One region of the Pseudoalteromonas sp. S3431 genome, then DNA from elsewhere that is predicted to be linked to it. Evidence: predicted binding sites of a transcription regulator. Region 1 holds the regulator's gene; each other region holds the start of a gene.
What was found. The regulator sigma-54, encoded in region 1, starts transcription at its own class of promoters, with help from an activator protein. The targets are predictions, from matches to a motif close to GTTGGCACGNNNNTNGNNT.
Positions count from the first base shown of each region.

Region 2: DO88_RS01180 (flagellar basal body rod protein FlgF) is a predicted target of sigma-54. The motif match lies at 716-734, and genes of this name have one in related genera.
Region 3: DO88_RS11180 (amidase family protein) is a predicted target of sigma-54. The motif match lies at 1,490-1,508, and genes of this name have one in related genera.

Region 1 is NZ_JJNY01000044.1:51,750-54,027, forward strand. Features, by position in the region: gene lptB (LPS export ABC transporter ATP-binding protein) at 1-489, shown strand, start outside; gene DO88_RS08090 (RNA polymerase factor sigma-54) at 559-2,058, shown strand; gene hpf (ribosome hibernation promoting factor) at 2,085-2,278, shown strand, end outside.
Region 2 is NZ_JJNY01000108.1:8,137-10,414, reverse strand. Features, by position in the region: gene flgE (flagellar hook protein FlgE) at 1-578, shown strand, start outside; gene DO88_RS01180 (flagellar basal body rod protein FlgF) at 771-1,514, shown strand; gene flgG (flagellar basal-body rod protein FlgG) at 1,536-2,278, shown strand, end outside.
Region 3 is NZ_JJNY01000034.1:726-3,003, reverse strand. Features, by position in the region: gene DO88_RS11175 (gamma-glutamyltransferase family protein) at 1-121, opposite strand, end outside; gene DO88_RS11180 (amidase family protein) at 118-1,323, opposite strand; gene DO88_RS11185 (putative 4-hydroxy-4-methyl-2-oxoglutarate aldolase) at 1,661-2,143, opposite strand; gene DO88_RS11190 (TetR/AcrR family transcriptional regulator) at 2,147-2,278, opposite strand, start outside.

The DNA.
Region 1 (2,278 bases):
ATTGGTTACTTACCCCAAGAATCATCAATTTTTAGAAAGCTTACTGTTTATCAAAATTTAATGGCTATTTTAGAAACACGTAAAGAGCTAAATAAGCAAGCAAGAGAAGACACACTTAACAATTTATTAGATGAATTTAGTATTCAGCACATTCGTGATAGCCAAGGTATGGCATTATCAGGAGGCGAGCGTCGCCGAGTTGAAATAGCGCGAGCACTAGCCGCTGATCCTAAATTTATATTGCTTGATGAGCCTTTTGCTGGTGTTGACCCTATTTCAGTGTTAGATATAAAGAAAATAATAGAACATCTTAAAAATCGTGGTATTGGTGTGTTAATTACCGACCATAATGTAAGAGAAACTCTTGATGTTTGCGAAAAAGCCTACATAGTTTCTCATGGTGAGTTAATTGCATCAGGCACTCCAGAACACGTATTAAACGATAAAACAGTACGTGATGTTTATTTAGGCGAGCAATTTAGGCTGTAACATTTACGCCATGTCTTTAAGCATCTGCTAGTATTAATTATAACAACATAAAAGGATTGTTAGAGATACATGAGGCAATCATTACAGCTGCGCATGGGCCAGCAACTTACAATGACTCCACAGCTGCAACAAGCAATTCGCCTGTTGCAACTCAGTACATTGGATCTCCAGCAAGAAATACAAGAAGCACTCGACAGCAACCCCCTATTAGAGGTTGAAGAGCAAGATTACGCCGAAGATTCTACTGGTAAAAACGAGCAAAAAGCAGATAACGACGATGTCACTGTTAGCGCAAATGCTGATGATGTTCCGAGCGAATATGAGCAAGACAGTGGTGAAGCACTTGCTAAAGATACGCTAAGTGATGAAATGGCTATGGATGTTAGTTGGGATGAATATATGAGCGCAGCCCCAGCGTCATCATCAGGACCAATGCCTGAAGATGAATCTATATACCAAGGCTCCTCAACTGAAACGCTCCATGAATACCTAATGTGGCAACTACAACTGACTCCCTTTAGTCCTACCGATGAAGCGATTGCGATTGCGATTGTTGAAGCCGTCGATGATTCGGGTATTTTAACGCTGAGCTGCGAAGAAATTTTAGAAAGTTTTAATCAAGAGAACGAAGAAGACAACGAAGTTGAACTTGACGAAATAGAAGCTGTTTTAAAACGAATTCAATTGTTTGACCCTGTTGGTATTGCAGCACGTAGTTTACAAGAATGCTTATGTATTCAGCTGAACCAATACGATAAAGAAACACCCTATATTAATGAAACAAAAATGATTTTAACCGAGCACATTGATCTATTAGCTGCTCGCGACTATCGTACATTAATGAAAAAAACAAAGCTCAAAGAAGAAGAGCTTAAAGAAATAATGACTTTAATACATACTCTTAGCCCAAAACCGGCGGATACTATAGTTAGAGAAGAATCTGAGTATGTAATTCCTGATGTATCGGTGAAAAAAATAAAAGGTCGCTGGGTTGTTGAACTAAACCCAGATAGCATGCCTAAAATCAGAGTCAACAGCCAATATGCAGCAATGTCACGCACCGTTAAATCAAGTGGTGATAGCCAGTTTATTCGCTCGCATCTACAAGAAGCTAAATGGTTTATTAAAAGTTTAGAAAGTAGAAACGATACACTATTAAAAGTAACTAATTGTATTGTTAAGCAACAACAAGGTTTTTTTGAGCATGGCCCCGAAGCCATGAAACCAATGGTTTTAAATGATGTAGCAGAAATGGTCGAAATGCACGAATCAACTATTTCACGCGTAACAACTCAAAAATATATGCATACACCTCGCGGTATTTTTGAGCTTAAATATTTTTTCTCAAGCCATGTAAGTACTGAAAATGGAGGCGAATGCTCATCAACAGCAATACGCGCTCTCATTAAAAAATTAATCGCAGCAGAAAACTCAGCAAAACCATTGAGTGATAGTAAAATTGCAGATATATTAGCTGAGCAAGGAATAAAAGTAGCGAGACGTACAATCGCAAAGTATCGCGAATCTCTAGCTATTCCACCGTCAAATCAGCGAAAAAGTTTGATTTAAGACGCTAAACAAAGAGGGTAATGCTTATGCAACTAAACTTAACTGGTCGTCACGTAGAAGTAACTGATTCATTAAGAGATTATGTAAATACCAAATTTGCGAAGCTAGAAAGACACTCAGATCATATTAATAATGTTCATGTCATTCTTGATATAGAAAAATTAAACCAAAAAGCTGAGGCAACGATTCATGTAAGTGGAGCTGAGTTATTTGCCTCTAC
Region 2 (2,278 bases), on a different contig from region 1:
CGACAGGCGGAGTAGCAAATACAAACCTAACCACTTTTGATGAGATAAACCTACCTGCTGGTGCTGGTACTGGTTTATCTACAATGCTTGATAATGGTGCTACATTCCCAGGCACAGGTATTGAGCTTAATTGGCGTGATGAAAACAATACGGCAGGACGTATACCAACACAGTATTCAAGTGGTTTTGAAGTTAAAGCACTTGATCAAGATGGTTCGACTGTTGGTCGTTTAGCTGGAATTGATATTGGCACCGACGGTAAACTAGTTGCTTCATACAGTAACGGTGATTCAACATACCTTGGCCAGATAGCTATGGTTCGCTTTCCTAATTCGCAAGGTTTATCACAAATAGGCGACACAAGTTGGAAGCAAAGTATTGACTCAGGTGAGCCTGTTGCAGGTGAGGCAGGGTCAGGTACATTTGGTAGTATTAACTCATCAGCACTTGAGCAATCAAATACAAATTTAACTAATGAGCTTGTCGATTTAATCACAGCTCAACGTAATTACCAAGCTAACTCGCGAGCGCTTGAAGTTAACTCAACAATCCAGCAAAGTATTTTGCAGATTCGATAATTTAAATTTAATTAAATATTTTAGGCTGCATTTTGCAGCCTTTTTTATTTTAGCCTCTAAACCAAAACCAATGGTTACAGTAAGTGGCTATCATTTCTATTGTTTGTTTCATCACTCTAATGTTACGTAAACTCTAATCTGGCATCTATTTTGCATTTGTTAAGTTAGAGATTTTTAATGTGAGTCGATGTTATGGACAAAATGGTCTACATTGCGGCCTCAGGTGCTAAACAGAGCCTGCAGGGCCTTGCCCTTAAAGCCAATAATTTGGCGAATGCCAATACGACAGGCTTTAAATCAGACTTTGCTCAAGCACGTTCTATGCAAGCGTTTGGTGAAGGGCTGCCAACACGTGTATTTTCGATGCAAGAACGTCCGGGTTCAAACATGACATCGGGTGGCATAGTTGAAACAGGCAGAGATTTAGATATCGCAATGAGCGATAACGCATGGCTGAGTGTGCAAGATGCGTCGGGTAATGAAGCTTACACTAAAGTAGGCACGCTCAATATCACAGCAGAAGGCATGCTGGTAACAAGTCATGGACGTCAAGTTATTGGCGAAGGTGGTCCAATTATACTGCCTGTACCAATTGAAAAGGTTGAATTTAGTCAAGATGGTGCTATTCAGGTTCGTCCGCAAGGCGCCCCAGCAAATTTTTTAGAAGAAGTTGATCGCTTAAGGGTCGTTGAGGCTGATAATTCACAACTTGAAAAAGGTAATGATGGCTTATTTAGACCAAAACCAAATCAAGTTGTTGATACTTCCGCTAATGTAAAAGTATTGAGTGGAACCTTAGAAATGTCGAATGTAAACCCCGTTCATGAAATGGTCGATATGATAAGTCATCAACGCCAATTTGAATTACAAGTCAAACTGATGAAAACAGCTGAAGAAATTGACGAACGTCAAGATCAGCTGTTGCGCATAGTTTAACTTTAAAATGAGGACACTATTATGAATCCTGCATTGTGGATCAGTAAAACAGGGCTTGATGCTCAACAAACCGATATTTCGGTTATTTCAAATAATTTAGCGAATGCCAGTACGGTTGGTTACAAAAAAAGCCGCGCTATATTTGAAGATTTACTTTATCAAAATATTAATCAGCCAGGTGGTCGTTCATCGCAAGACACTGAAATGCCATCAGGCCTAATGTTAGGTGCGGGTGCAAAAGTTGTAGCCAACCAAAAAGAGTTTACGCAAGGTAACATGTTAACCACCGAAAACTCACTAGATTGGATGATTTCCGGCGAAGGTTTTTTTGAAGTGCTGCAGCCAGATGGCAATATTGCCTATTCGCGCAATGGCCAGTTTACCACCGATGGTGATGGACGAATTGTTACATCGGGTGCTGGTTATGTTATTCAGCCAGAAATGAATGTCCCCGAAGATGCTCAATCGATTACTGTTTCGCAAGACGGAGAAGTATCTGTTCGTGTTGCAGGTCAAGCCGATAACGTAGTTATTGGTCAGATCACCATTAGTGACTTCATTAATCCATCGGGTCTTGAGCCGATTGGTCAAAACCTTTATACCGAAACAGCTGTAAGTGGTGCTCCGGTGCAGGGTAACCCTGGGGTTGAGGGGCTTGGTAGTATTATTCAAGGCTCACTTGAAACATCAAACGTAAATGTCACAGAAGAGCTGGTAAATCTTATCGAAACTCAACGTATTTATGAAATGAATTCAAAAGTAAT
Region 3 (2,278 bases), on a different contig from region 1:
TAATAGCAGCGGCAGCCGCGACCATAGCCTCGGTAGCTGTACCGCCTTGTTTTAGTATATTTATACCCGCCTCAGTGGCCGAAAAATGAGACGCGGTAAATGCAATATTGTGTGTGGTCATGCCGGTGTGTCCTGTTTAAAATGTGCAGCTAGGTGCTTAACGCAAGCAAGTAGGCTTTTATCGTTACCGTGGCTCATCATTAATGAAAAACCATACAGATGATCATTTGCTAAATCAGCCAGCGGTAAATGCACTTGCGCTGAGCTACTAAGCCCTGCAATTGCCGAAAGCGTAATAATTTGCATGCGTAAGGCGCTTGTGTCGACGCCTAATTTAGGTGCGGTTGTAGGTGTGGTTGGCAAAAATAAACAGCTGTTTGTATTTAGGTTTTTAGCTATTAGTGTTTGCCATTGGGTTTGTACTTTTAGTGCTTCTTGTTCTTCTTGATCAGTTAGGGCAAGCGCCATATTAAAACGTGCCGCAATTGCTGGAGCAAACTGGGGAAGTTGCCCCGGCAATTGAAGCCAATCTTTATGCGTTTTTGCGATTGCTCGCCCTTGCAGTACTCTAAAACTATCCGCAAGTTCATTTAATAAGCTGCTGTTAGGTAGTTCAAATTCTTTATGGTGCTTAAAATTAGGCTTGGTTTTTTCAAGCAATTGTTTAAGTGGGGCTTGTAAAACAGGGTCAACGAGTTCAAATAACGGCTCACAAATAACTAAGGTATCAACGTTATTAATAGCTTGATTTGGTAGCAGTACATTACCTACATCGCTTAATAGCTCGGCGCTTTGGGTAAGCCAACCTATGGTATCAAAAGGCGGAGCCAACGGTATTAGGCCGTCTTTTTCAATCACGTTATGGCTTGGCCTTATGCCATATAAACCACAATAGCTGGCGGGTATTCTAATTGAGCCGCCGGTGTCGGTGCCTAAGCCAATATCAGCTAAGTTAGCAGCAACTGCAGCAGCAGACCCCATACTCGAACCACCGCAAGCATGCCCTTTTAATTTAGGATTTTGCGCAGCGCCATAATGTATATTATTACCCTCTAAGCTATAAGCCAGTTCGTCAGTATGGGTAAAGCCTATAAAGTTACAACCAGCGGTCATGAGCTTATTAACCGAGCTTGCCGTATTTTGAGCCGGTTTAGCTGTTTTAAACCAGTGTGGGTTGCCTGCGCTGTTACGCTCGCCCTTTACTGCAAATACATCTTTTACAGCTAAGCGATTGTTTGCAAGTAGACCAGATTGGTTTGTTTGCCACAGGGTAGGACCATGGTCACAAAAAATACCGGTCGTATTATTATTTTTGGTACTCATATCACCACTCGTTATAAAAAATCTGACCAAGCAGTTCAGATTTAGAGTGATTAAAAAGACGGATTAATTTTTATTATTTTTCAGCTCACTGCGTAACATCTTGTTTTTATTTTACAGAGCCTGATCCGCTTTTTAATCGGTTAGCTTATTATATTGTTTAAAACCTAAGCAAGAGGAATGCCATTAATTAAAATCCTGTCCAACTGGTCAGGTTTTGTTGGGTTATATGAGATTTGTAAATGTGGGCTATAAAAATAGTGAGATTAAAATGAGCTAAAACAAACCAATTTGGTGCGCAGATGCACCAAGTTGGTCTTTATTTATATGGTTTTGAGTGCTAAATAAGCGGCGTTTTACTGATGATTAAACCATTAATATCGGCGTAAACCCAATCGTTAGGTTCAATAGTGGTGCTAAGCATGGTAACAGCTTGGTTTTTATCACCAAAGCCGCGCTTTAAGGTACTACGCGGTGTAGAGCCTAGCGCCATTACAGGTAAGTTCATTGTGGCGAGTATTTCAATATCTCGGCAACAGCCATTTATTATTACGCCTTCCCAGCCATTATTTAGGGCACGCTCAGCCATAATATCGCCTATAAACGCAAAGCGTTTGCTCGCAAACCCGTTTATAACCAATACTTTACCTTCACCATTTTCATGTAATATATCGGCGGCAAAAGAGTTGTCTTCTGGGCAGGTAACGGTAACTACTTTGCCATAAAACGTGGTTTTTTTACCAAAGTGATAAAGGCCGCTGTCTGCTACTTGCACGTTATCGCGATGATCGTCAAATAAATCGGGTGTAGTAAAGGATGTCATGGGTTAAGTCTCACTTTGCTCAGGTATTTTAAGACCAATACCTTTTAAAATTATGTGGGCAATTGATTGCGTAATTTGTGCCACATCAGTTTCGTCGTACTCTAATTTGTTCATTACGAGTAAAACCTCAGCCTG